Regions from separate parts of the Paenibacillus sp. J22P277 genome, predicted to be linked through region 2. Evidence: predicted binding sites of a transcription regulator. Region 2 holds the regulator's gene; each other region holds the start of a gene.
What was found. The regulator Rex, encoded in region 2, represses fermentation and respiration genes when NADH is low (regulators of the CRP and FNR family bind a similar motif). The targets are predictions, from matches to a motif close to TTGTGAAATATTTCACAA.
Positions count from the first base shown of each region.

Region 1: a site for Rex is predicted at 4,486-4,503, ahead of AC50YL_RS08240 (helical membrane plugin domain-containing protein). Genes of this name have one in related genera too.
Region 3: a site for Rex is predicted at 4,679-4,696, ahead of nadA (quinolinate synthase NadA). Genes of this name have one in related genera too.
Region 4: a site for Rex is predicted at 5,419-5,436, ahead of AC50YL_RS20070 (helical membrane plugin domain-containing protein). Genes of this name have one in related genera too.

Region 1 covers NZ_JBXENS010000002.1:780,593-787,795, reverse strand. Annotated here, with positions in the region: gene AC50YL_RS08265 (DUF1801 domain-containing protein) at 23-364, shown strand; gene AC50YL_RS08260 (aldo/keto reductase) at 578-1,495, opposite strand; gene AC50YL_RS08255 (MATE family efflux transporter) at 1,748-3,139, shown strand; gene AC50YL_RS08250 (hypothetical protein) at 3,248-3,370, opposite strand; gene AC50YL_RS08245 (GntR family transcriptional regulator) at 3,585-4,250, shown strand; gene AC50YL_RS08240 (helical membrane plugin domain-containing protein) at 4,610-5,038, shown strand; gene AC50YL_RS08235 (NAD(P)/FAD-dependent oxidoreductase) at 5,092-6,270, shown strand; gene AC50YL_RS08230 (DUF11 domain-containing protein) at 6,543-6,974, opposite strand; gene AC50YL_RS08225 (DUF4395 domain-containing protein) at 7,072-7,203, opposite strand, start outside.
Region 2 covers NZ_JBXENS010000001.1:280,782-287,984, reverse strand. Annotated here, with positions in the region: gene panD (aspartate 1-decarboxylase) at 1-200, shown strand, start outside; gene AC50YL_RS01360 (tetratricopeptide repeat protein) at 335-1,105, shown strand; gene dinG (ATP-dependent DNA helicase DinG) at 1,271-4,168, shown strand; gene AC50YL_RS01350 (redox-sensing transcriptional repressor Rex) at 4,165-4,824, shown strand; gene AC50YL_RS01345 (amidohydrolase) at 4,805-6,106, shown strand; gene AC50YL_RS01340 (cell wall elongation regulator TseB-like domain-containing protein) at 6,139-6,627, shown strand; gene AC50YL_RS01335 (hypothetical protein) at 6,775-7,203, shown strand, end outside.
Region 3 covers NZ_JBXENS010000015.1:11,606-18,808, forward strand. Annotated here, with positions in the region: gene hslO (Hsp33 family molecular chaperone HslO) at 1-321, opposite strand, end outside; gene AC50YL_RS34875 (type III pantothenate kinase) at 401-1,168, opposite strand; gene nadC (carboxylating nicotinate-nucleotide diphosphorylase) at 1,165-2,061, opposite strand; gene nadB (L-aspartate oxidase) at 2,054-3,670, opposite strand; gene nadA (quinolinate synthase NadA) at 3,714-4,652, opposite strand; gene ftsH (ATP-dependent zinc metalloprotease FtsH) at 5,101-7,131, opposite strand.
Region 4 covers NZ_JBXENS010000005.1:642,741-649,943, forward strand. Annotated here, with positions in the region: gene AC50YL_RS20025 (TetR/AcrR family transcriptional regulator) at 46-642, shown strand; gene AC50YL_RS20030 (HAD family hydrolase) at 868-1,506, shown strand; gene AC50YL_RS20035 (DUF4260 domain-containing protein) at 1,542-1,889, opposite strand; gene AC50YL_RS20040 (TetR/AcrR family transcriptional regulator) at 1,894-2,514, opposite strand; gene AC50YL_RS20045 (TetR/AcrR family transcriptional regulator) at 2,672-3,217, opposite strand; gene AC50YL_RS20050 (SDR family oxidoreductase) at 3,401-4,201, shown strand; gene AC50YL_RS20055 (hypothetical protein) at 4,429-4,875, shown strand; gene AC50YL_RS20060 (hypothetical protein) at 5,078-5,245, shown strand; gene AC50YL_RS20065 (NlpC/P60 family protein) at 5,214-5,366, shown strand; gene AC50YL_RS20070 (helical membrane plugin domain-containing protein) at 5,505-5,924, shown strand; gene AC50YL_RS20075 (NAD(P)/FAD-dependent oxidoreductase) at 5,943-7,121, shown strand; gene AC50YL_RS20080 (MFS transporter) at 7,134-7,203, opposite strand, start outside.

The sequences.
Region 1 (7,203 bases), on a different contig from region 2:
CCCGGAATAGGAGCGATCGAACATGAACCCGGAAGTAACGGAATTTATCGCGGCGGTCAAGGAACCGTGGCAGCACGAGCTGTGCGTGGGCCTTCGCGAGGTCGTGCGCGGCGCGGTGCCGGACGTACAGGAGCGCATGCAGTACAAGAAACCGCATTTTCTGAAGAACGGCAAATACGCGGCCGTCATCAGCACGTCGAAAGAGGCGGTCAGCTTCACGATCTTCAATGCAGCCGGGCTAACGCTTCCGGAGGGACGGTTCGACGGTCCGCCCGAACGCAAAACGATCAAGCTGAAGCAGGGCGAGTCCTTCGACGCGTCGCAGCTGTCGGCGCTGGTGGGCCAGGCGTCTTCGACGCTGTAGGCGGGCGTCTGTGGTCGGTGCTTTAGCCGGCCCATACCGCGGATCGTTTTCAATGCATCGCAGTCTTCGCGCGTCAAGAAAGACCATCTAAGAGGATCATCTCTTAGATGGTCTTTGTTGTTCCGCGCGGCCGAACGATAGGCGACCTTTCACCGGCAAACAAAAAACAGCCTCCGGTCCATATGGACCGGAGGCTGTCGGCGTCGGTATTCTTTAAGGCAGGATGTTGCCCGCCGCGCGGTAGATGGCGTACCATTCTTCCCGCGTCAGTTGGACGTCGCTTGCGCGGATGCAATCCTTGATCCGCTCGATGTTCGTCGTGCCGGTGACCGGCTGCATTTTCGCCGGGTGGCGAAGCAGCCACGCGATGGCGATCGTCGTGTTGCTTACGTCGTGCTTCTTGGCGACTTCGTCGATTTGCGCGTTCAGTTCCGGGAATTTCGGGTTGTCCAGGAAGACCCCCTCGAAGAAGCCGAATTGGAACGGCGACCATGGTTGGATCGTGATGTCGTGCAGGCGGCAGTAGTCGAGAATGCTGCCGTCGCGGTTGATCGCGGATTCGTTCTCCATGTTCACGTTGACGCCGTTCGAGATCATGTTGGCGTTCGTGATGCTGAGCTGCAGCTGGTTGGCGACGATCGGCTGCTTCACGAATTTCTTCAGCAGGGCGATTTGGTTCGGATTTTGGTTGGACACGCCGAAGTGGCGCACTTTGCCGGAGCTCTCGAGCTTGTCGAACGCTTCCGCGACTTCTTCCGGCTCGACCAGCGCGTCCGGACGGTGCAGCAGCAGGATATCGAGGTAATCCGTACGCAGACGCTGCAGGATTTTGTCGACCGACGCCAGGATATGCTCCTTGGAGAAGTCGAATTGTCCTTGGCGAATGCCGCATTTGGACTGCAAGATGATCTTTTCGCGAACATCGTCGCTCATATGTATGGCATCCGCGAAGATCTCCTCGCATTTGCCGCCGCCGTAAATATCCGCATGGTCAAAGAAATTCGCGCCCTCTTCAAGCGCCGTTTGGACGAAACGCTCCGCGCCTGCCTTGTCCAGCTGATTGATGCGCATGCAGCCGACCGCGACGACGGGTACCTCCAGCTTGCTGGTTCCGAGCTTCATCGTTTTCATGATTCCTTGCCTCCTGTTCGATTCGAGGAAATTGGGGTTTAGCCGGGCGACGCAACGGTGTAAACGATAAGGGCTGTCGTGCTTCCCCCTAAAGATTGTGACATACTAGCTGTCCCGTTTCAAGGGCGCCGAAAGTCCCGCGGAAAAGATTGCCGGCAATTCCGGACCCGCCTCCGTGAGATCTTTGCTATAATAATACTGATATGTTGAAACGGAGCTTCCACCAAAATACGAGAAAAAGAATGTGATGACGTGGTTCAATCTGCTTACCGGCAACGGAAGCAAGCTTTCCTCGAGAAGGTAATCGCCCGCTTTGCGATCGGGGATTACCGGCAGTTAAGCGCCTTGTATCTCCCGATTCTGATCGATCAGGCGTTCATCGTCGGCCTCAGCCTGGTGAACACCGCCATGATCAGTTCCTCGGGCGTGTCGGCGGTCAGCGCGGTCAATATGGTCGATTCGCTTAACATGTTTCTGATCAGCGTGTTCGTCGCCGTGTCGACGGGCGGCACGGTCATCGTGGCGCAGTACAAGGGAAGCGGGAACGGGCTCATGGTGTCCAAAGCCGCTGCAAGCTCCGTCTCGTCCGTGACGCTGTTTGCGATCGTCATCAGCCTCGCGATGATCGCAGCCCACGGTCCGGCGCTCAGTCTGCTGTTCGGCGCGGCCGACCCGGACGTTTTCGCCGAAGCCAAGACGTATTTTATCGGCAGCTGCGCGTCCTATGCCGGCATCGCGCTTACGGAAGCGGTCTGCGGCGCGCTTCGCGGCATTGGGCGATCCCGGGCGTCGCTCATGCTGTCCTTGATCATGAACGTGTCCTACGTGCTGCTGAACGTGCTGTTCATCAACATGCTGCACATGGGCGTGCTCGGCATGAGCATCTCCATCAACATCGCCCGGTACGGAGCGGCGGCGTTCGCGCTCTATTACTTGGTCAAGATGGATACGAACCTGCATTTGCGCCTGATGGATCTGCTGCGCGTCAAGTTCGCCACGGTGAAGAAAATCTTGTACGTGGGGCTGCCTTTCGCGGCCGAGCAGATGTTCTTCAATGGCGGCAAAATCGTCACGCAAATCTTCATCGTCCATCTCGGGACGAACGCGATCGCGATCAACGCCATCGGCGGTTCGTTCGCCGGCTTGACGCAGATCCCTTCCGCCGCACTCTCGCTTACCGCGATTACGGTCGTCGGCCAGTCCATGGGCCGGCAGGACGTGGAGGAGGCCCGGAAGTTCACGCGCTTCTTCCTGTGGGTGTCGTCCTTGTTCCTGCTGATCACGGCGCTGATCGTCGTGCCGCTGTTCCATCCGATCGTCAGCCTGTTCCACCCGCCGAAGGAGATCGTGGACGACCTCTTCATCATCGTGCTGATCAACGCGATCGCCCAGGTCCCGCTTTGGTCGATCAGCTTCATCATGCCGTCGGCGCTGCGGGCGGCGGGCGATTCGAAGTTCACGTCGCTCGTATCGCTGCTGTCCATGTGGCTGTTCCGGATCGTGCTCGGCTATATACTCGGGATCGTGCTGAACGTCGGCATCGTCGGCGTCTGGTTGGCGATGAATATCGAATGGGGCGTCCGCGGCGCCATTTTCCTGTGGCGGTTCGGCGGGAAGAAATGGTACCGGCATCGGTTGATCTGATGCGCGACGCCGCCGATATGCCGATTCGTAGGCGCGTCGAACCCCCTCGGCCGCAAGCGCCGGGGGCGAGGATAGCACATTTAATTTCGCTCGTTAAAACTTGATTACCTAATGATGCTTGATCAGCCGGACCCATCCGAGGACGGCCAGCGCGATAAGGCCCCAGAGCGCGACGCTGATGATCGCGCCCCAGAATAAGCCGACAAAAAAGTTCGATTTGCGTTCGTCCATTGCAGTTGCTCCCGACACCCGGTTTTACGAATAAGTATGGCCCAAATCAGCGAGAATTAAAAGTCGCCGGCGCACGCGGGACGACGGGAGCCATGATGTGCCGGCTTGCCATAGAAGGCGTAAGGTAAGGAATCCGTAAAGCATATTGAACGACTAATCAGAATGCGATATATTGCATGTATACATTAAAGTGACCTAAGGAGCTTACCTGACGATGCCTGTACCCCGGGATTTCGCCTCGCCCGTTCGCATGACCGCGAAGGAGCGGGCTTTATCGCAAATTCAACGCTGGATTATCGAAGGCACGCTCAGGCCGGGCGAGAAGCTTGTCGACGCCGAGCTCGCCGAGGCGCTGGCCGTCAGCCGAACGCCGATCCGGGAAGCCTTCCAGCTGCTGGAGGTGCAGGGGCTCGTCTCGATGCAACCCGGCAAGGAAACGCGCGTGACCGATATCGAGAAGGACGACATCCTCAATTTGTACCCGACGCTGGCCTCGCTGCACGCGCTCGCGGCGGAAAAGGCGGCGCTGCTCATCGCCGCGGAGCAGATCGAACGGCTGAAGTCGCTCAACGGCCAGTTCGCCGCGGCGATCGCGGGCGGGCTGCCGTATCAGGCGATGGAGCTGGACGAACAGTTCCACGACCTGATCGTCGACGCATCGGGCAATCCGTACGTCGCCTCGTTCAGCGCCTCGCTGCAGATTCATATCCGCCGGTTCAAGTACGTCTTCCTGAAGCAGCCGGAGACGGAGATGAACGGTTCCGTCGAGGAGCACGAAGCGATCATCGAAGCTTTGGAGCAGCGGTCTCCCGAGCGGGCCTCCGCCTTGATGAAGCAAAATCTGATCCGGCCGATGAAGGAGCTGTACGCCGTCATTTAGGAAAGGCAGCACGGTAAGGATGCGTTTATCCGATCCGGTGCACCTTAAGATTGGCGGCTTATCGTGACGCTCGGCGCGGGAAAACGGCATTGTCCGTCGGGGTGGGTTTTATTTCACGGAGTGATTAATTATTTTTATTGCCATAATAAAAATAATTTTTAAGTTTACCTATGGTCGAGCAGGGCAAAAAGCGATACAGTAGAGAAAGAAGTAAGGCTGCCATCTTCGAAGCGTCATGTGATTATTTTCACATTTCTCCCTTAATTTGCGCGGGCTTGCTTTACCGCGTTCCTCCATTAATGGGATTAATCTTAAAGGATGTTTGCAGCTGAGTGACTACATCTGAAGGAGGCAATACAATGAGTGAAACAATGGTATCGAACCTGGAGCAAAACTCGGCAGCGTTGGCGAAGTCGGACGTACTGGATCAACTGCTGAAGCCGGAAGTGCAAGAGGCGCTGACGCAGCTGGTGGACCAGCTTCCGAAGCTGTCCGAAATGATGGCCTTGATGACGAAAACGTACGAATTGGCGCAAAAGGTCGCGTCCGACCGCGTCCTCATCCAAGACACGGTGGGCGGCATTCAAGAAGTCGTCAAGCCGCTGACGGAGAAAGTGAAAGGCTACGCCTCGGCGGCGATCGAAGCCAACGACCGCGCGGAGCAAACCGACAACGTGATCGGCCTGTTCGGCATGATCAAGCTGCTGAAGGATCCCGAGCTGCAAAAGATGCTTCGTTTCGGCCAAGCCTACCTCGACATCCTGGGCGAAAGAAAAAAACAGGACTAACGCAGCGTTAACGAACGATTCCACACTAAGCGAAGCACGGAGGATGAGATCCCATGAGAAAAGAAATTCTGATTCTAGGCGCCGGGTACGGCGGCTTGCTGAGCGCGCTGTCCGCACGCCAGCACCTGTCGACGGAAGAAGCGGGCATTACGATCATTAACCGCGTAGGTTCGCACCAAATCATCACGGAGCTTCACCGTCTTGCCGCAGGCAACGTGGCCGAGAAAGCCGTTGCGCTGCCGCTCGAGAAGCTGTTCAAAGGCAAATCGATCAACGTTGTCGTCGGCGAAGTTCAAACGGTCGACGTCGCAGGCAAAAAAGTCGCGCTGAACGACGGCTCGTCGTACCGCTACGACAGCCTGGTTCTCGCGCTGGGCAGCGAGACGAACTATTTCGGTATCCCGGGCTTGCAGGAAAACAGCCTGACGCTGAAATCCGTCAACGACGCCAACCGCGTGTTCAACCATGTTAAAGACCGGATCAAAACCTTCGCGGCAAGCAAGAACAAAGCGGACGCGACGATCGTCATCGGCGGCGGCGGCTTGACCGGCGTCGAATTGGTCGGCGAGCTTGCGGACGAGCTTCCGGGCATTTGCCGTCAATACGGCGTGGATTTCGCGGACGTTTCGATCTCGCTGGTCGAAGCAATGCCTACGATCCTGCCGATCTTCTCGCCCGAGCTGATCGGACGCGCGGTATCGAGCCTCGAAGCCCGCGGCGTAGAGTTCCTGACGGGCCTTGCGATCACGGAAGTGAACGGCAACGTCGTGACGCTGAAGGACGGCAGAACGATCGAAACGAACACGCTCGTATGGACGGGCGGCGTGCAAGGCAGCTCCCTCGTCGGCAACAGCGGCGTGGAAGTCAACCGCGGCCGCGCGACGGTCAACGAGTTCCTGCAATCCACTTCGCATCCGGAAGTGTTCCTGGCCGGCGACTGCGCGGTCGTATTCGGACCTGAAGGCCGTCCATACCCGCCTACGGCGCAGCTGGCATGGCAAATGGGCGAGCTGGTCGGCGGAAACATCGCCGCGTCCTACAAGAACTCCAAGATGGACAGCTTCAACCCGGTATTCTCCGGCACGCTCGCAAGCCTCGGCCGCAAAGACGGCATCGGGTCGATCGGCGAGTCCGGCATCGAGCTGAAAGGCGCGCCTGCTTCCTTGATGAAGAAAGCAAGCAACGCGCGTTACCTGGCGCATATCGACGGATTGTTCTCGCTGGCTTACTAAGCCAGGCAGAAGCAGTCGCTTATAGAATCGCAGCCCCGACTTCGCATGGAGTCGGGGCTGCTTTTTTGTCATGCGCGGATAACCGGCGTGCGAGTGCGCGGACGCCAGCCGATTGACCAGTGGACGCTGACTTGTCAACATGGTTATCCACAATCCCAACAGGCACGAAGCCCGTAATTATCGGGACTTTCGGAAATCATGCGAACATATCCACAGATGCGCCTATGCACAAGCGGATTACGGCTGGCGGATACGGGGACATAGCTTTGGAGTTATTCCTCTTCTTCGTTGATCATCAGGGTGATCGGATTGGATTGCGCGGTACTAGGCACCGTCCGGCCGTCCTCCGCCACGAATTCGAACGACAGGTCGGCCAGGTTGACGGCGATCAGGTTTTGCGGCTCGCGGACGGCTATCGCGGCGAATAGCACGGACACCGATGCCTTCGGCGCGATGAGTCCGACCGGAATGCCGGTATCGGGATCGACGCCGGGCGCGGCCGCGCCTCCGACCGTGACGCTATTCTCCGTGAAGGAAAGTCCCGCCGGCAGCATGTCATGCAGAACGGCTCGTGCTAACGGAGCCGTACCGGGATTCGAGATCGCAAAGGTAAAGACGACCGTTCCGCCGATGACCAACTCGGTCGAGTTCGCCGATTGCGTAATGGACGGCGGCGTACCCGCTTGGGTGAAGGAACGATTCACGCGGCATCCTCCTTATGTGCAAATACAGATATGTATGCACGCCGACGGGAATTAGAATAGCCCTCTCGCAAGAGAGGGCCGTGTCGTCTGGAAGACTTCAGCCGTTTCTGATCCGGCGTCGCGCATGGAACTGCTTCCACTGAAAGTACATAAAGCAGCCGAGGCAAAATCCGCTTAAGGCGAGCACGACGGCGACGGTCAGCATCCCGAGACTGACGTACGCCAGCGT
Region 2 (7,203 bases):
GTCCGCGCGGCTCTGGCGTCATCTGCTTGAACGGCGCGGCGGCCAGATTGGTGCAGCCGGGCGATAATGTCATTATTATTTCATACGGCACGATGACGGAAGAAGAAGCGCGAAGCTACAAACCGAAGGTCGTGTTTTTGGATGCGGCCAACAAACCCGTGCAATTGGCAAACGAGGAACGGCACGCGACGATTTCGTGATCGTTGGCGCCGATCCGCGCTGCCAGCGCTGTGAAACGGTTGGGATGGAGTATGAAAAGCGATGCCCGCGCAAAGAATGAGCATAACAAATCGCTTCATTCTCTACAACTACGGCGTGAAGGTGGGTGCGTACCATGTTCAAGCATGTATTTGCAACGATGCAGGACATTCTTCAAGACATCATAATCCATTATCCGCATGCCGACGACACCGAACGCAAACGACTGGATGATCAGTTAGCCAAGCTAAAGGAATTCAGCGATCGATTTATCGAGGAGTGGCTGCAGTTCGAGGAAAATATGGCTGATTTTCGCGACATGCAGCAGCAATGCATCAAGCCGAGCACCGATCCTTCGATGGCGGCAGAACCGAAGCAGCCTTCGAAGCAGGCCGTTTATCCGAAAATCGTTTCCGCCGTTCCGCTTGCCGCCGCGGCCGTAACGCCTTCAGCCGAAGCCTCGGCAAGCGCGCTCGTACCGGAGAGCGAAAACGACGACTGGGAAGCCGCGGAACTGCAGCATATGAGCAAGGGGCAGGGGTATTTCAAGCTTCTGATGTTCCGCGACGCGGCGAAGCATTTCGAAGAAGCGGTCACCCGTTCGCCCGAGAACAACCAAGCGCGGCTCTTTCTGGGCATGACGTTCATGCATCTGCAGGAATGGCACGAAGCGCAGCGGCATTTCCAACTTCTGGTGGAAGTGACGGAGCATCCGAAGTGGCGGGCACTCGGCCTCAACGCGCTGGGCTGCATCCAGGCGGTAAGGATGAACCTGGAGCAGGCGGCGAAGTATTTCGAGCAGGCGCATGAGGCCGATCCCGAATTTACCGATCCGCTTGCCAACATGAGATCCTGCGAGCAGCATGCGGGACAATTATCGCTTTATTTCGGAAGCGGTCAGTTATAGAATGAAACGGGCAAGCGAGTAGCATGGGGATAGTTAGGGATCCTCGCTGAACGTTCTAAGAAGGAAACGCGCTTGCACCTTGGCGGCGCAAGCCGGAAATCGCGAAGCTTGCACCGCCTAATTCGGGTTGCGGCCCGTTTCTCGTTTGGGGAGGATACGTACCGGATGAAGTATGCCGTATTGGATTTGGAAACGACCGGCCATGGCGCCGGCGATGATATTATACAGGTCGGCCTCGTGCTGCTGGATGAGGATTTGAAGGTGGCGCGGACGTACAGTTCGTTCGTCAAGCCGACGATTCCGATCCCGGCGTTCATCACGGGGCTGACAGGAATCGACGAGGCGATGGTCGCGGACGCGCCGGAGCTCGAAGAAGTGCTGCTCGAAGTCGTTCCGATGCTCGGCGATGCCGTGCTTGTTGCGCATAACGTCGGCTTCGACGCGGGCTTTTTGAACGCGGCGCTCGACCGCTGCGGCTACGTGGCGTTCGACGGCAGACGGCTCGACACGATCGATCTGCTCCGGATCCTGTATCCGGCGTTGACGACCTACCAGTTGGGCGCGGTAACGGAGCACTTCGGCATCGAACACGATCGGCATCACCGCGCGGATAGCGACGCCATGGCAACGGCGGAGCTGTTCGTCGCGTGCTGCCGAAAGCTTGACAGCCTGCCCCTGCTTACAGTCCAGCGCTTGACGCAGCTGCTCGGCGACGAGATCGACGATCTGGGCTGGTTTACCTCGCAATTCGCGCTCAAGAAAGAAATGCAAACCGCGATCGATCTGGATGCTTACACCTACTTCCGCCAATTCGCGATGAAAGCCGGCGACTGGACGGAGGAACAGCATCCGCGAAGCGAAGAAGAGCAAGCCGCTTCGGCGGCGGATTGGACGTTTCCGGCGTTCCTCGCGCATATCAAGGCGGGCATAGCCGCGATCGTTCCGGGGTACGAAGAGCGCGAACCGCAGAACATGATGTTCCAGGAAGTCATCGACGCGTTGGACGAGGAACGGCACTTGCTGATCGAGGCGGGCACGGGCACGGGGAAATCGCTCGGCTATCTCATTCCGGCTCTCTACTATGGTGTCCAGCATAATAAAAAGATAGTCGTCAGCACGCATACGATCAATCTGCAGGAGCAGTTGCGTTCGAGAGATTTGCCCCTGTTGCTCGCCGTGATGCCGTATCCGTTCAAGGCCGCCGTGTTCAAAGGACGCGGCAATTATTTATGCCTGCGCAAATTCGAGGGAAAAGTAAACCTGAGGGACTTCGGCGCGCCGGCCGAAGACCGCATCACGGCTTCCCAGATGGTCGTATGGCTGAGCGAGACCGAGCACGGCGACCAAGAGGAATTGAACTTCGGCAACCGCGGAGCCGACTTCTGGAGCGTCGTGGCAAGCGACGCCGATTCCTGCCTGAATCGCGCGTGTCCATGGTTCAAGCGCTGCTACTATCATCGTGCCAAGCAGGAAGCCAATCTTGCCGATGTCGTGATCACGAACCATTCCATGTTGTTCACCGACATCCGCGCGGATCATCGCCTGCTGCCTGGCTACGAGCACTTGATTCTGGACGAAGCGCATCATCTGGAAGAAGTCGCGGGCAAGCATCTCGGCACGCAGCTGTCGTATTATTCCGTTCAGCAGCCGGTCTTCCGGCTGTGCAAGGACGCGCGTAGCGGGCAGCTGATCGTGCTGAACAGCAGGCTGGCGAACGAGAACGTCGAGAACACGCAGAAATGGCGGGAAGAAATCGACGAAGTCGTGCCCGTATTCGGCGAGCTGCGGGACGAATGGGACCGCCTGTTCGAGCTCCTGTACGCCATCATGAGCACGGGTAGCGGGTCGAGAAACGCCGCCCAGGACGGTCCGGGCGGCGGGGAAGCGGGACAGTTCGTGCTGCGTCTGCGCGGCGGCAAGCTGCCGGATCCCTGGAAGGAAGCGCAGTTGGTGGAAGAGGCGATACACGGCTACTTGAGCCAAATCATCCGGCCGCTCGAGAAAGTGTTCGCCGCCGTCAAAGAGGACGTCGACGATCCCGGCATCGCCGCGCTCGTCACCGATTTGAGCGGGACGGTGAAGGATCTGGCCCGCGCCCGCGACGATTTGCGCCAATTCATCAAGGCGGACCGGACGGATACGGTGTACTGGCTGGAGGCCAACAGCAATTCCCGGGCGAAGTCGGTACAAATGTATGCGGTCCCGGCGGACGTCAGTAATCAACTCAGAACCTATTTCTTCGAGACGAAGCGCAGCGTGGTGCTGACTTCCGCCACGCTGTCGGTGCAGAAATCCTTTCAGTACGCCTGCGAGCAGCTCGGCCTGAGCGGCGAAGAAGAAGCGGGCAGATTGAAGACCGTTCAGCTGCCGTCGCCATTCAATTACCGGGATCAGGCGCTCGTCATCATACCGCGCAACTTTCCGGTGCTCAAAGGAGCGGCGGGCGACCCGATGTTCAACGAGATGCTGGTCCAGTCGTTGACCGAAGCGGCGATCGGCACGCATGGGCGAATGCTGGTCTTGTTTACCTCGTACAAGATGCTTAAGCAGGTTTACGAGCCGCTGAAAGAGGCGCTTTCGCAGAAAGGCATCCAAGTGCTCGGGCAAGGCATCGATAGCAGCAACCGCAGCAAGCTGACCCGAAGGTTTCAGCAGCAGGCCGCTTCCGTGCTGCTCGGCACGAGCAGCTTCTGGGAAGGCGTCGATATACCGGGCGACGCCTTGACCTGCCTCGCGATCGTGAGACTGCCGTTTCAGCCGCCGAACCATCCGCTCGTGGAAGCCAAGTCGGAATTGCTGCAGGAACAGAAGCAGAACCCGTTCATGAAGCTCTCTATCCCGCAGGCCGTCATTCGGTTCAAGCAGGGCTTCGGGCGTCTCGTTCGCACGGCGAAAGACCGCGGCGTCGTCCTCATCTACGATACCCGCGTGATCGATACGTATTACGGCAAATATTTTCTGTACTCGCTTCCGGGTCCGAAGATCGAAACGATGCATTTGGACCAAATCGTGCCGCGGATGCATGAATGGCTGACACCAAGCGAAGAAGGAGTGGAATCATGAAACCGATGAAAATTTCCGAAGCGGTCGTTCGCAGGCTTCCCGTGTATTTGCAAGTATTGAACGACTTGAACGCGCGGGATGTCCAGACGGTTTCATCACAGGAGCTTGGCAACAGGCTGGATCTGAATCCCGCCCAAATCCGCAAGGACCTCGCGTATTTCGGGGACTTCGGGCGAAAAGGAATCGGGTACGACGTCACGTATTTAATCGAGAAAATCAGGCAAATCCTCAAGCTCGACCAGCCGCTTAACGTCGCGCTCGTCGGCGCGGGGAATCTCGGCCGCGCGCTGTGCAACTATAACACCTACCTGAAGGACAACATGAAAATCACGGCGGTGTTCGACGTGCATCCGTCGATGATCGGCAGCGCGATCAACGGCTTGACCGTGCTGCCGATGGATAAGCTGAAGGAAACGATCGTCGCGCGCAATATCCGGATCGGGATCATTACGGTACCGGCCGTCGAAGCGCAGCATGTCGCGGACCAATTCGTCGACGCCGGCGTCGACGGCATCCTGAACTTCGCGCCGACGATCCTTCGGGTGCAGGACCAGGTACGGATTCATTACGCGAATTTCACGACCGAATTGATGAGTCTCGCGTATTATTTGGACGAAGAAGGAGAAGAGGATCACAATGAAACGGATCTGGATTAAAGAAGGCACCTTCGTCACGATGGACGATGCGCGTCCCGTGCTCCAAGGGCATATGGTCATCGAGGGCGATACGATTCTGTATCTGAGCGAAGAGATGCCCGACCCGGCTCCGGAAGGCGCCGAGATCATCGACGGACGCGGGCTCGTGTTCATGCCCGGACTGATCAATACGCACGGCCATGCGGCCATGTCGCTGCTGCGCGGTTATTCGGACGACGAGGCGCTGCAAGTATGGCTGGAGCAGAAGATGTGGCCGATGGAAGGCAAATACACGGATGAAGACGCCCGCTGGGGAACGGCGCTCGCGGTGAGCGAGATGCTGCGGTCCGGCACGACGACGTTCGTCGATATGTACGACCGGATGCACATCGTGGCGGACGTGGTGGAGCAGTCCAGCATGCGCGGCATGCTGACGCGCGGCGTTATCGGCTTGTGTCCGCCGGAGATTCAAACCGCGAAGCTGAACGAAGCGAAGCAGTTCGCGAAAGATTGGAACGGCCGCGCGAACGGACGCATTCGGACGATGCTGTCTCCCCACGCGCCGTATACTTGCCCGCCGGATTACATTGCCCGCATCGTGGAAGCGGCGCATGAGCTGGATCTCCCGCTGCATACGCATATGTCGGAATCCGCCGCGGAAGTGCAGCAGAACGTTAACGACTATGGCGTGCGGCCGGTCGAGCACTTGGATAAGCTCGGTTTCTTCTCGCGTCCCGCGCTGGTGGCGCATGCCGTCCATTTGACGGACGACGAGATCGCCCTGCTTGCCGAGCGCGGCGTCGGCGTCTCGCATAACCCGGCCAGCAACCTGAAGCTCGCAAGCGGCATCGCGCGCGTGACGGATATGCTCGCGGCAGGCGTTACCGTCGGACTCGGGACGGACAGCGCGGCCAGCAACAACAACTTGGATCTGTTCGACGAGATCCGTTTGGCGGCTCTGATACATAAAGGCGTCTCCGGCGATCCGACGGCGGTGCCGGCTTGGGAAGCGCTCAAGCTCGGAACGGTGTACGGCGCGCGCGCGATCTGGCAGGAGGAGCGCATCGGGAAGCTGAAGGAAGGCATGAAAGCCGATTTCATCGCCTTGAACGCCGAACAGCCGCATTTCTATCCGCGGACGGAAATCGTGTCCCATCTCGTCTATTCCGGTTCCGGCCGGGACGTGCTGCATGTCTGGGTCGACGGCGTTCAAGTCGTAAGGGACGGCGAGTGCGTATTTCTGGACGATGCGCGCATTCGTCAGGAAGCGCAGCGCTGCTTTGAAAGGCTGTTATCCAGCTGATGCGCGCGATTCGGTACAAAAGAGCCCCGATCATGTCGACGGGCAGATGGATCCTGCTGGTCGCGATCGTCGTGGCGGCGCTGCTCGTTGCGTTCAACTTCTATTACCGTTACGTCCAATCGCCGGTTTGGGCGGCGCAAGCGACGGCCGAAGCGGATGCCGAACAGAAGAGCGGGTTGAAGAAGATAACGGATTCGTATTCTTACGTGTGGGACGAGCCGGTCTGGGTCGTGAAGGGAAAAGACGACCAAGACGCGGATACCTACGTCTGGCTCAAGAAAGATTCCTCCATTACGCTGAAGGCGAGCGACGGACGAACGAAAGATGAGATCAAATCGCAGTTCCTGCAGCAGAAGCCGGATGCCGTCATCGCCCATATGCGGCTTGGCATCTTTGGAGGCGAACCGGTCTGGGAAGTTTTCTACTCGCGCAAGCAAGCCGGCGACAACAATCATTTCTACGATTTCTACCGCTTTCGCGACGGCTCGCTTATCGTGATGTACAAGCTGCCTTCACAATAACGGCGGCGTCCGACGCGATGCACAGGTTCATCCAGCCTTCCCTGTAATTGCACGCTCCTGGAATCAACAGTCTATGATATACTTTCGTATAGCGTAATAGCTAGATGAGAGTGCAGCGTACTCTGTGGATGAAGGGAGCTTTTTGTCATGAAAATACGTCCTTTGCCGATTGTGCTGACAGCCGTTATTTCGGCGGGTTTATTGGTGGGCGGCTGGTTCATGTACCGCAACGAAGCCGACCTGAAGCCGCTTGATCGCATCGCGACAGGCGTACCCGGCGTCGTGAACGCCCAGCCCGTGATCGGCCGCAGCTCCGTTACCGTGAATTTGACTCTTGACCGGGATGCGAATCTCCGGACGATATATGATACGATCGCGACGAAAGGCAACGACATCATCGGCTCGCGGGAGTTGAAGCTGAATATCGAGAAAGCCGATTCGTCCGTCAAGCTGGACGATGCTTGGGCATCCATGCTGTTCCAGGTCGCGCAGGCGATGGACCACCGCAAGTACGCGGAAATTCCGGCGGCGCTAAAGCAGGCGCAGAACGGAAACGCCGGCATTCAGGCCGATTCG
Region 3 (7,203 bases), on a different contig from region 2:
TTTGCCCAGCGCATTGCTCGGGAGCTGTACCTGCGGATCGTCCACGTAGCCGCGAACCTCGCCGTAAGCATTGGCGTCCACGACGATCTGCCCGACCGGTCCGTCGCCCTTCACCTGAATCGTCAGCTTCTCGTTACCCTTCAACATGGCTCCCATTATGGCGCCCGCCGTGGCCGTCCGCCCCAATGCCGCCGTCGTCGTCGGCAGCGTGTTATGCCGCCTGCGCATTTCCTCGACAAGCTCGGTCGTCTGTACGGCAAAAACGCGGAGTTTCCCGTTCCAGGCCGTGCCTCGAACGAGATAATCCTGCTTTCTCTTCATTACCTCTGCCATGCGATGGCCTCCTAACGTCTTGCATCTATGAATGTTGCGCACGATGTCGTGGTTATGTTCCCTAAACTCAATCCTGGTTGCGTTCGTAAATCATGCGAAGTCCTTCCAAAGTCAGCAGCGGATCTACTTCCTCGATCGTATCCGACTCGGCCGCGATCAAATCGGCGAGCCCGCCGGTCGCGATCACGCGCGGATTGACGCCGAATTCCTTGCGAATTCGGTTCACGATCCCGTCCACTTGCCCGGCATAGCCGAAAATGATCCCGGCCTGCATGGACGTAACGGGATTCCGCCCGATGACGCTCTTCGGCCGGATCAGCTCGATGCGCGGCAGCTTCGCGGCGCGCTGGTACAGCGCCTCCGTCGAAATGCCGATGCCCGGCACGATGGCCCCGCCCAGGTAGTTATTGTCCGCATCGATATAATCGAAGGTCGTCGCCGTCCCGAAATCGACGACGATCAGCGGCGTGCCGTATTTCTCGATTCCGGCGACGGAGTTGACGATCCGGTCCGCGCCGACCTCGCGCGGATTCTCGTAGCGGATATTGAGGCCCGTCTTGATGCCGGGTCCGACGATCAGCGGCGATTTGCGCAAATACTTCTGGCTCAGCTGCTCCAGCGTGCGCATCAGCGGCGGCACGACGGACGAAATGATGACGCCTTGAATCTGATCCAGCTTCACGTTCGCGATCTGAAACAGATTGTGAATCATGATGCCGTATTCGTCCACGGTCGCCGAACGGTTCGTGCTGAGCCGCCAATGATAGAGCAGCTTCCGGCCTTCGTAGATGCCGAGCACGATATTCGTATTGCCTACGTCAACGACGACGATCAAACGGATACGCCTCCCTTTTTGCCGTGCAAATCCAAGCTGATGTCCAGCGATTGGAAGGAGTACGTCAGGCCGCCGACCGAGATGATGTCCACGCCGCATTCGGCGATCGCGCGAACCGTATCCAGGCGAACGTTGCCGGATGCTTCCACGATGATATGCGGGGCGCGGGCTTTAATGACCTGCACGGCTTCGCGCATCCGATCATGCGGCATGTTGTCCAGCATGATGATGTCGGCGCCGCTTGCCAGCGCTTCCTCCACTTCCGCGAGCGACTCCGTTTCCACTTCGATCTTCATCGTATGGGGGATCGCTTCCCGCGCGGCGCGCACGGCGCCCGTGATGCCGCCGGCGCCTTTAATATGATTATCCTTGATCATGACGGCATCGTACAGACCGAAACGGTGATTATGGCCGCCGCCGACCCGTACCGCGTATTTCTCCAGCATGCGGTGTCCAGGCGTTGTCTTGCGCGTATCTACCAAACGCGTCGGCAGCCCGTCGAGCGCATCGACGAATGCGCGCGTCTTGGTCGCGATGCCGGACAGCCGCTGCATCAAATTCAACGCCAACCGCTCGCCCGTCAGGATGCTGTGCGTGCTTCCTTCCACCTCCGCGATGACGTCGCCCTTCGCGACCGTCTGGCCGTCGGCCGCAAGCGGACGGAACGCAAGCGTCGCATCCACGACCTCGAACACGAGCCGCGCGATCGGCATGCCGGCAAGCACGCCGGATTCTTTCACATGAATAACGGCGTTCGACCGGCTTCCCGCGGGAATCGTCGCCCAGCTCGTAATATCGCCCGTTCCGATATCTTCGGCAAGCCATGCGCGGATTTGCGCGCGCACCGCGTCCGCGCTAATGCCGCCGGCCATGACCAATGTTGCTTCAAACATATTCGATTCGCTCCTCCGTTGAGCCGTGCTCGCGATTAAGCACGACGTGCTTGCGCCAGATCAGGTCGTCCCGTTCCGGAAAATCTTCGCGGCTGTGCGCGCCCCGGCTCTCTTCCCGGGTGCCGGCCGCTTTCGTCGTCAGCAGCGCGCAGGTCAACAAGTTCGCAAACTCGTATTCCTCGCGCTTCGTGATGACCGAGCGAAAAATCGAACTAAGCCGGCTCAGCTCGTCGAGTCCTTTGTTCAGACCGCTGGCATTGCGTTTCAGTCCGGCGTAACGGACCATGATCTTCTGCAGCTTGAGCCGTTTCTCCACCACGGCTTGAATCGGGGCATCGCTTCGCTCCAGCGAATCCATGTGCATTCGGAACCCCTGCTCGGCAGGCGGCAGCGTATTAATGCGCTCGACGATGCGGCGTCCGAACACGATCGCTTCCGACAGCGAGTTGCTCGCAAGGCGGTTCGCGCCATGCACGCCCGTGGACGAGCACTCGCCGCACGCGAACAAACGGGCTATGCTTGTTTCGCCGTTCAAGTCGGTTCTGACGCCGCCCATCATATAATGCGCCGCAGGCGCCACCGGAATCCAGTCCGTCGTCAAATCAAGGCCATATTGCAAGCAGTATTCATAAATGTTCGGGAACCGATGCCTGACCATGTCCGCGGATTCATGCGTAACGTCCAGAAATACGAACGTCGAATTGGTCGCTTCCATCTCGCTGACGATCGCGCGGGCCACGACGTCCCGAGGCGCGAGCTCGAGCTGCTCGTGGTACTTCTCCATGAAGCGCTCGCCGCGAATGTTCCGCAGCACGGCGCCTTCGCCGCGAACCGCTTCCGAGATCAGGAACCGGGGCGCGCCGGGATAACAGAGCGACGTCGGATGGAATTGCACGAACTCCATATCCCGAATATCGGCGCCGGCACGGTAAGCCATCGCGATCCCGTCGCCCGTCGCGACCTCCGGATTGGTCGTGTACCGGTACAATTGTCCGGTTCCTCCCGAGCATAGAATCGTCGCTTTGCCGCGCACGATCAGCCGCTGTCCATCCGGTTTCTGGACGAGCGCGCCGACGCATACGTTATCGTCCGTAATCAGATCAATGACAAAATGATCGTCCCACACCTCGATGCGGGGGTTGGCCACCGCTTTCTCCGACAGTGCACGAACGATCTCGAATCCGGTCGCATCGCCATTCGCATGCAAAATCCGCCGCTGGCTGTGCGCGCCTTCCTTGGTCAAAGCAAATTCGCCGTTCTCCACATCAAACTTCGTGCCCATGCGCACCAAATCCTGCACGCCCATGGTGCCTTCATGCACCAAAATATCCACCGCCTCTTGGGCACACAAGCCAGCGCCGGCAAGCAGCGTATCTTGACGATGGTATTCCGGCTTATCGTCCTCCGATATGACCGCGGCTATGCCTCCCTGCGCATAACGCGTGTTGCTGTCGAGGAGCGACTTCTTCGTAATCATGAGCACGTCATTGTCTTCGCTTGCCTTGATTGCGGTAAAAAGACCGGCGATGCCGGCCCCGATGACAATGACGTCTTTATACAAAACCGGCAGTTCTTCGAGCTGCTCGTCTACGAGATAGCGTGGAATCATATCGATCCTTTCCTTTCTCTTCGGAAAGTGAAGTAAAAGTGCGTTATTTGACTTGCAGCATGCGCTCCAGGGACAGCCGCGCTTTGCTGGCGACCTCTTCAGGCACGTAAATTTGCGGCTGCATCGTTTCCAGGCTTTTCACGAGCTTCTTGAGATTGTTGACTTTCATGTTCGGGCAAACCAAATATTTGGTCGCGAAATGGAACGTCTTATCCGGGCTGTCCAGACGCAGTTGGTAGCCGGTGCCGTCTTCCGTGCCGACGATGAATTCTTTGGCGTCGGATTCTTTGCAGTATTTAATGATGGCCGTCGTGCTGCCGACGAAATCCCCGAGCGCCACGACTTCCGGACGGCATTCCGGATGCACGACGAACTCCGCATTGGGGTGTTTCGCTCTCATTTCTTCAACGTCTTTGACGGTCAGCATATCGTGCGTGTTGCAGTAGCCTTCCCAGATAATCATCTTCTTGTCGGTTTTCTGCTGGACATAGTGGCCCAGGTTTTTGTCCGGGACCCAAATGATTTCGTCGGAATCGACCGAATTGACGACGCGAACGGCGTTGGCGGAGGTACAGCAAATATCGGTTTCCGCTTTGATCTCGGCGGAGGAATTAATATAGGTGACGACTTTCGCGTTCGGATGCTGGGCTTTCAGTTTGCGCAAGCCGTCCACGTTGACCATGTCGGCCATCGGACAGCCGGCTCGCTCGTCGGGGATAATGACCGTTTTGTTCGGCGCCAGAATCTTCGCGCTCTCGCCCATAAAATGAACGCCGCAGAACACGATGACGTCGGCGTCGGTTTGCGCCGCTTTCTGCGCGAGCAGGAAGGAATCCCCCCGGAAATCGGCTACCTCTTGAATCTCGTCGCGTTGATAATAATGCGCAAGGATAATGGCGTTGCGTTCCTTCTTCAGCTGCAGCAAACGTTCCCGCAATTCGCGGTTTTGTTCCGCTTTCCGCTCGAGCGCTAATGCTTCCATGGCTATTCCCCTCTTTTCACTAAACTTTGTGAACTGATGCACAAACTCTGCCAAAACAAAACGGGCACAAATGCCCTTATGCCTGTTTGTGCCGCTTTATGATCAAGAACGAGAGTCTGCACGAGGTCATTTCCGTTAGGATACCCTACCTGTCAAACCCTTGATTCACAGTCGGCATTACAAGTGATTAACATTAAATTTACACAAGGTCCGGTAGGCTGTCAACTCACAAAAGCGGCCGTTTTGACCGTTGTAGGGCAGGTTAGCGCGCATTAGAAAGGCGCGCGTCGCGCAAGCTTGTATCTTCTTGCTTTCAAGCCATTTCAATGGCGAATGCGGCATGCATTACCGCGTGACACGCGACCTTACGGAAAACAAAGCCGTACACATGCAAAAAGCTGCCCTTCGCAGTGTTGTCTGCGAAGGGCAGCTTTGGCCTTATTTCTTATTACGAGGGTTGCGATCCGCCGTTGCCGTTGCCGTTATCATTGCCGCTGTCCGGATCGACAGGCGGCGTTACGATATCTCCGGCTTCCTTGGACTGAATGCGCACTTTCACGCCGCCGATCGTATCGACGATCGGTTCGCCTTTCGGCTCGTCGCTTACCGGACCAGCGGAAGAACCGCCTTCTCCGTCTCCGGCGATCGATCCGCTCTCGATCAAGCGCTTGATTTGCTCGATCTCCAGCGTCTCTTCGCTGAGCAAGGTTTGTGCAATCAGATGCACTTCTTTGCTCTTCTCGGTCAGGAGCTTTTTAGCCCGTGCGTAGCATTCTTGAATGATGGACTGCATCTCTTGGTCGATCTCGTACGCGATGGCATCGGAGTAGTTCTGTTCATGCCCGATATCGCGGCCCAAGAAGACTTGCCCCTGCGAGCTGCCGAACTGCATCGGTCCGAGCTTATCGCTCATGCCGTATTCCATGATCATGGCGCGGACGATGCTCGTCGCTTGCTTGAAGTCGCTGTAGGCGCCGGTGCCGATCTCGCCGATGAAGATTTCTTCGGCTACGCGTCCGCCGAGCAGACCCGTGATTTTATCCAACAATTCCTGCTTGGTCGCCAACATGCGGTCGCCGTCTTTCGGAAGCATGATGACGTAACCGCCCGCTTTGCCCCGCGGGATGATCGTGACTTTATGCACCTGGTCGGCATGCTCCAAGAAGTAGCCGACGATCGTATGGCCGGCTTCGTGGTAGGCGACGATTCGTTTCTCGCGGTCGCTGACGACGCGGCTGCGTTTCTCCGTGCCGACGATGACGCGGTCGATGGCATCGTCCACTTCCGTCATGCCGATGTCTTTCTTGTTGCGCCGGGCCGCGAGAAGGGCTGCTTCATTAAGCAGGTTCTCCAGATCGGCGCCGGTGAAGCCCGTCGTGCGTTTCGCGACGACATCCAGCTTCACGTCGCGCGTGAGCGGCTTGTTGCGCGAATGTACCTTCAATACCGCTTCGCGGCCTTTCACGTCCGGACGGTCGACCGTGATTTGACGGTCGAAACGGCCCGGGCGGAGAAGCGCGGGGTCAAGAATATCCGGACGGTTCGTCGCCGCCACGATGATGATGCCTTCGTTCGCGCCGAAGCCGTCCATTTCGACGAGGAGCTGATTGAGCGTTTGTTCCCGCTCGTCATGCCCGCCGCCGAGGCCGGCGCCGCGCTGACGTCCTACGGCATCGATCTCGTCGATGAAGATGATGCACGGCGCGTTCTTCTTCGCGTTCTCGAACAAGTCGCGCACGCGAGATGCGCCGACGCCGACGAACATTTCCACGAAGTCGGAACCGGAGATGCTGAAGAACGGCACGCCCGCTTCGCCCGCAACCGCGCGCGCCAGAAGCGTCTTACCTGTACCCGGAGGTCCGTTGAGCAGGACGCCCTTCGGAATTCTTGCTCCGACGGCAGCGAATTTGCGCGGATCCTTCAAAAACTCGACGACTTCGACAAGCTCTTGCTTCTCTTCGTCGGCGCCCGCCACGTCCTCGAACGTAACGCGCTTCTTCTCTTCGTTATATAGTCGGGCACGGCTCTTGCCAAAGTTCATCACTTTGCCGCCGCCGCCTTGTGCCTGATTAATGAGGAAGAAGAACAGGATAAAGATGATCACGAACGGAATGATCGACGTCAGGAAGGTCAGCCAAATGCTTTGTCCCTGCATCGGCTTGCTGCTGATTTGGAATCCGTTCTTGGCTTGGGCGTCGTACACTTCCTTCACAACGAACTCTTCGACGTTGGAGTGGGTGTAGAATTGATTGGAGTCTGCGCTGTCCGGCTTCTTCTTGTATTCACCCGTGATCAAGTAAGAATAGCCGTCGAATTGATATTCCAACTCCGCGATGTTGTTGGTCTGCAATTCCTGCCTAAATTGATCGTAGCTGAGTTCTGTGCTGGAGTCATTTTGGCTGCTGATAAATTGGAAGATCCCGACGGTCACCAAAAAAATAATCAAATAAAAGCCAGTATTGCGGATGATCCGATTCATCCCCTACCTCCTCTCAAGACGCAAAAAATAAGTTGACCCTGCAACTGGCCCCAGCTTGCGGGAGCTGTCTCG
Region 4 (7,203 bases), on a different contig from region 2:
TAGTATAAAGACCATACACTACTCTTGAGCGAAGGGGATTTTGATATGGCACTTGGACGTCCTCGCGCCTTTGACATCGAGCTTGCACTCCATAGTGCCTTGGAACTATTCTGGCGCAAAGGATACGAAGGGACTTCGTTGTCCGATTTGACCGAAGCGATGAAGATTAACAAATCGAGCTTCTACGCGACGTTCGAAAGCAAGGAGCGCTTGTTTTTCAAGGTGCTTGATTTCTATTTCGATGGTCCCTCCCGGGAAACAGGGGCTGCCTTGACGCAACCGACAGCCAGAAAAGTCATCGAAAAATACCTCGGGGCCGTTGCGGATCTGACGACGAATCCGATAAACCCGCCGGGATGCCTAACGATTCGAGGCGCGATCGCATGCGCAGAGGAATCGGAGCCGGTCAGACAAGAGTTGACCGCCAGGCGCATCAACGCCGAGCAAGCCCTGAAGCTTCGCCTGGAACAAGCCAGAAGCAGCGGAGAATTGCCTGAGCGCGTCGATCTGGCCAAGCTCACGCGATTCATCATGACCGTGGCGGCGGGGATGTCGATACAAGCCGCAAACGGGGCGAGCCGCGATGAATTGGAAGCCGTCATTACGACCACGATGCAGGTGTTGGAAATAAATTATCGGTAGTCGGGCATCGTACCACGGCCTGAACCGCGATCATACCGATGCCTATGCCGATCAAGAATCGGCTGGGTATCGGTTTATTTTTTTTTGAGCATTATGGCGGTTGACAGGGTATGCATGCCGTACGTTAACATGAATGTGCATGGCTCGCAGGAAACAAGCATGGTTACTCGGATCGCTGGAGAGAGAATCGTCGGCGCAACAATCGGAAAAGGAGAATGGGAGAATATGAAGTGTCTCATCTTTGATTTGGACGGAACGCTGGGGAATACGTTGCCGCTTTGCATCGCAGCATTCAAGAAAGCCATTGAACCGTTGGCAGGCCGCTCGCTCGGCGATGCGGAAATCATCGCGACATTCGGTCCCTCGGAAGAGGGAACGGTGCAGGCGTTGATTCCGGAACACTATGAACAAGGAATCGCGGATTACCTCCGTCATTACCTCGAGATGCATGCCATGTGCGAAACGCCGTTCGAAGGAATGACGGAATTGTTGGCTTTCGCCCGTAGCAAGGGCGTGCCGATGGCGCTGGTGACCGGAAAAGGGGAACGAAGCACGGTCATTACGTTAGCCCGCTTCGGGATCGAATCCTATTTTCGGGTCATCGAAACCGGCTCGCCGCAAGGACCGAGAAAAGTGCAGGGAATCAAGGAAGTGATCAAGCAATTGGAAGTGGCGCCTCGGGATTGCGTGTACATCGGCGATGCGCCAAGCGACATTCAAGCAGCCAGGGAAGCCGGAGTGGCCATCGTTGCCGCCGCATGGGCCGAAACCGCCGATCCGGCATTGCTGAAGTCGCTTCAACCCGATCGCTTATTTACTTCCGTAGCCGATTTTGGAACTTATCTGAGAGAAGCAATCGTATAATGAAACTTAGACGGCAGCCGGATGGGTTGCCGTTTTTACAATCGCTGAATATGCGTATCCTTGAAATCGGTGGCATACTTCAGCCCGTAGCCCATCATCCGGTCCATCCCGATATGAGCGGTCCATATCAAGCCGATCATCATGAGAAAGTCAGCCTTGAAGATAAACCCCGCCAGCAGCACCACCAAAGGCACGGAAAGCGTATGGGCGAAATTGTAAAGGTAAGCGCCGACCTTGACGCTTACGGCATATCCGATCATGAACGCGTCCGGAAGCAGCAGGAGCAGCAGGAAAGCAACCCATCCGAAGCCGCTGGAAAAATACAAATAAGTACCAAGCGACAGAACGACCAAACCTTCGAGTCTAATCAGCTTTTTGTTCATCGTTTTATTCTCCTTTTTCCCGGTCTGCGGTTCGAATTCCAGCCAGCATCCAGCCGATTCCGCGCGACACCTGTTCATATGAGAGGGGTTGATCGGACAGCAGGGCAGGGGCCTGCAGCGTTAATCCGTCGAATACGGCCTGTATTAGCGCCGCGAGCATTTCCTTCCCGCTCGTGTCCAGCTGAAGCCCCAGTCGGTCGACGACAATCATGATGCCCGCCTTCATTTCCTTGTAAATGGCCAGCAGCTCCGCCGCGAGCTTCTCGTTGTTCACGCTTTCCGTCCAGAGGCTGATCAGCAGCGTGAACCACTCCGGATTTTCCTTGCGGAATTCGACCACGTGGAGCAAGACCTGACGAAGGATTTCATCGGGCGAGACCTGAAGGTCCAGCCTGGCAAAAGCCGCCTTCATCCCCCGGTTGATCATCCATTCCCGGACCACTTCGACCAGCAGCGTTTCCTTCGTGCCGAAATGATAGCCGATCAGCCCTTGCGCGACGCCGGCTCTGGCGGCGATTTCTTTCATGGTCGCTTTGGGGTAGCCGACTTGGCCGAATAGGTTAAAGGCTGCAAGCATGATGGCGCTCTTCCGTTCGTCTTGGTTAACCGATTGCTCTTTATCCATGTTATGCACTCCTTTGACTGTTTGGTTGAACAGTCAGTTGTTTATAGGACTATAATAATACTGTTTGGTCGAACAGTCAAGAGATATTGTTATTGATATTTCGCCAAGCAACTCACGACCTACTTGGCCGTGTTAGATGTATCATCGTCCCCGACCGCTACAGATTCCGGTCTAATAAAAGCCCCACTTGTCCCGCCACAATATGAAGGGGGTCCGATAATTTCCGTGTAAACCACGATTCGACGATCCCCACGATGGCGGTACCAAAAAAATGCAAAATGACATCCTCGCTCAAACCATCGTTTACTCCCGTCGTTACGTCAACGTAATGCTTTAATCGTTCGACCACGTAGTCAAAGAAGCGGACACGAAAGGACGTGGCTTCTTTACTTTGCAGCATCGCCGAAAAAAAGGCTTCATTTCGCTTAAAATAGTCGAACCAAACGAGGCTGCCTTCGGCGAAGCTCAGCTCGGATGCGGATTCGCAAATGCCCCTTAATTCGTCCATATGTTCCTTGACGAGTTGATCCAGGAGATCGTATTTATCCTGATAATGAAGGTAAACCGTTCTTCGACCCACATTCGCCCTGTCGGAAAGATCTTGAATGGTGATCCGATCGAAATTTTTCGTAGACATCAATTCGATAAGCGCGGCTTTTATGGCATCTTGCGATTTGAGTATCCTTCGGTCGACCTTGGTCATATTATCCTCCAACCTTCTCAATAACTCGCGCAATGTCGCGCGATTTGAGCATTAATGCATGAAGCGTCATCAGTCGGCCATTGAAGAATCGGTAGTTTTCTCTATAATAATACACAGATGTGCAACAATACATCAACATGCATATTGCGGCGCGAACTGCCGAGAAGAAAGGGAAGATGCCGGATGAATCTGGGACTTCAGGGAAAAACTGCAATCGTTACGGGAGCCAGCGCGGGGATTGGACTTGCTTGCGCAAAGGCCTTATATGAAGAAGGCGTCTCGCTGGTTATGGTGGGACGGGATCAGGAGCGCTTGGATCGGGCGGCAGCTACGATTCGAGCAGAGGGCTCCGGAGGAGAATCGGCACGAATCACGCTCGTATCGGGCGACATGCATAAGCCGGAAACCGCGCGGCATGCGGTCGACGCGGCGATCGAGCACCACGGCCGTATCGATATTTTGATCAATAACGCGGGGAACGCGCAATTCGGTCCGTTTTTCGAGTTACCCGAAGAAGCGTTTTTGGAGACGTGGCAGGTAAAGCTTCTCGGTTACATGAGGATGGTGAAGGAAGCGGCGCCTCATATGATCAAGCAACGAGACGGCCGCATCGTGAACATCGTCGGCATTGCCGGACGAACGCCATCCCCCGGTTACCTCCCCGGCAGTACCTCGAATGCGGCTTTGTTGAATTTTACGAAAGGCATTTCCGGCGAGTTGGCGGCATCGAATGTCAGAATCAACGCGATTTCGCCCGGAGCCACGGGAACCGAACGGGCCGTAAGGTTCGCCCGGCGGCAAGCGGACGAGAAAGGGATCGACGTTCATGCCCAAACGTCGAGCATGAGCGCGGACATCCCGCTCGGACGTATGGTGGATCCGGCTGAAATTGCTGCCATGGCACTGCTGCTCGTATCGGACCGCGTACCTTCGATCACGGGCACGGAGATCGTCATCGACGGCGGTCAAACGCCCGGCGTTTAATGGAAAAGCTCGAAAATGCCGTCGACGGGTGAATCCTGCGATAAGAATAACGAAGCAAAAAAGTCGCCTTGTTGCGGCTTTTTTCTTGTAGCGGAATGTTTGCGGGCATAGGTTCGATATCGATTGCGGTCAAAGCGGTTGCGGAGTTCTTGCAGATCGAATGAATTGGCATTCAAGAACGCAAACTAGACAGAAGTATTAAAAGTTTCGAATGAGGCGAAAATCCTATGACATTCATGTATATTGCATCCGCGGTCGCCTGCTTATTCGTCGCATGCATGCCGAAGCGGTTGAACCGTCTGGAAATTTACGTGACCTGGATAGCGGTGGCGTTCGTTACGCGCCTTTGCGATCAATTCCTTGACCTGTACTTGAATCTGTACGATCAAGGCGGCCCCGGCATTCAATGGCAGGTCGTGGTCATCCAATGCCTCTACCCGAGCGCGATCGGGGTCATCATCCTGAACTTCATGCCGCAACGAAGGGGGGCGTTCGCCGTCTATTGTCTGGTCTGGACCGCGTTCGCCATGGTCTTCGAATGGGTTACCATACATGAGCATTACTTGGCGCTTAGGGAGTGGTCCCGCTACTATTCGCTTCCCGTCTATTTCTTCGGGATCCTGTTCCTCCGGTGGAATCTGCGCTTCATCCGGAATCGGCGAGGGGCTGTATAAGTCGATGCGATTGACGGTTCCATGTTCCGCTTAAGTAATGACCGCAAGGATCAGAATCAATAGCGAAAAGCTATGATGATGATAGAAAAAGGGCCATTGATCGATGAGGCACTAATTCGTTATAGTTGCCTTGTACGATTCGACATTCCACTCACTCATTGAGGAGCTACGAAATTCAATGCATGGAGGGTGAATCGTCACAATGAAGACCAAACCTGCGGCAAGCAAAATGATCGCCATCGGGCTGTGCGCCTCAATCGGCTTCAAGGCAGCCGGAATCAGCCAAGCTCCGAAAGCGAATGCCCTTTCGTCGACGACCGCTGCCAAGCTGATCGACTATGGCGACAACTACCCTCGGCACGCCTTATAAACTCGGTGCGAGCAAGTCGACGACAAGATACTTTGACTGCTCGTCATTCACGAGACACGAATTCGATACATTCGGCTATACGCTGCCGCGCGCCGTCTGGGCTCATAATCACGGGGAATAGGCTCAAGCGAGTTCGGGATTGTCAATCGTTTGGAAGGAGACTGCGGCTCATAATGTGAAGTTTTTCACATAAGGGCTTTTCGTGCGTGGGTTAGACTCCCCAAAACGGGGGGAGACGAGGTTTGAGAGGAGCATTGAAATGGTAGAGACTACCCATCGAAAGGAAGCGGAACCGGGGACAGAAGACGCGGCGGACGTGCTGGAGCAGCTGTTGAAGCCGGACGTGCAAGAGGCATTGACCGCCATGGCGGCGAACCTGCCAAAACTCGCGGAGATGACGGCCATGCTCACGAAAACCTATGACTTGGCGAAGAAAGCGTCAGGCGACCGCGTGCTGGTTCAAGATACGCTTGGCGGCCTCATGGAAGTCGTAAAGCCGTTGGAGGAAAAGGCCAAGCATTACGCGTCGGCCGCTATCGAAGCCCGCCAACTTGCGGAACAGGAGCGGACCTCGATGGGATTGTTCGGCATGCTGCGGCTGCTCAAGCATCCGGAGCTTCAACGGATGCTTCGCTTCGGTCGGGCGTATCTGGCTATTCTAGGGGAAAGACGAAAATAAAAATCAGGGGATGGGAACATGAGCAAGCAGATCTTAATTCTAGGCGCCGGTTACGGCGGTCTTCTCGGCGCGCTATCCGCTCGCGAGCACTTTACGGAGGAGGAAGCCGCGATTACGGTCATCAACCGCTACGAATCGCACCAAATCGTGACCGAGCTTCATCGACTGGCAGTAGGCAACATCGCCGAGAAAGCGGTTTGTCTGCCGCTGGAAACGTTGTTCAAAGGGAAAAACATCAATCTGCAAATCGGTACCGTATCCGCGATCGATCCGGAAGCCCGCAAAGTCGTTCTGGACGACGGAACGTCCTACGTTTACGACGCGCTCGTGCTTGCGCTCGGCAACGAAACGAACTTTCACGACATCCCGGGACTGCGGGAAAATAGCTATGCGCTGAAATCCGCCGCGGACGCGAAGCGGATATTCGCGCATGTCCACGAAAAAATCGCCGCCTATTCGAAATCGAAAAACAAAGCCGACGCGACCTTCGTCATCGGCGGAGGCGGCTTGACGGGCGTCGAACTTATCGGCGAATTGGCGGACGAGCTCCCGGATATCTGCCGCAGGCACGGAGTAGACTTCGCGGATGTGTCCTTGTACCTCGTCGAATCGAAACCGTCCATTCTCTCGACCTTCTCCGCGGACCTGATCGGACGCGCGGTCGCGAGTCTCGAAGCCCGCGGCGTTCAATTCCTGACGGGACGCAGGATCACGGAAGCGAACGGTTCGACGGTCAGTCTGAACGACGGCCGGACGATCCAATCGGGCACCGTCCTCTGGGCGGGCGGCGTGCAGGGCAACGCGCTTGTAGCGAGCTGCGGCATCGAAGTCGATCACGGCTTCGCAACGATCAACGAGTTCCTGCAATCCGTCTCGCATCCGGACATCTTCGTCGCCGGCGACAGCGCCGTCGTCATCGGACCGGATGGCCGTCCGTACCCGCCGACCGCGCAGTTGGCTTGGCAAATGGGCGAGCTCGTCGGAGCCAATCTGTTCGCTTACTTCAAAGGCGCCAGAATGATGGCGTTCGAGCCTGTCAACTCCGGGTCGCTCGCGAGCCTTGGCCGCAAGGACGGCGTCGGCTGGATCGGCGAAAGCGGACTGAAATTGAAGGGCATGCCGGCGTCCTTGATGAAAAAAGCCAGCGACGTGCGCTATTTGGCGCATATCGACGGCTTGTTTTCGCTGGCTTATTAAGACGCACTCATATTAAGCGGACGACTTTTCTGCTTGCGCACCAAGGAGACGACGCGATAACAGCAGGGCATAAGCCAGAAAA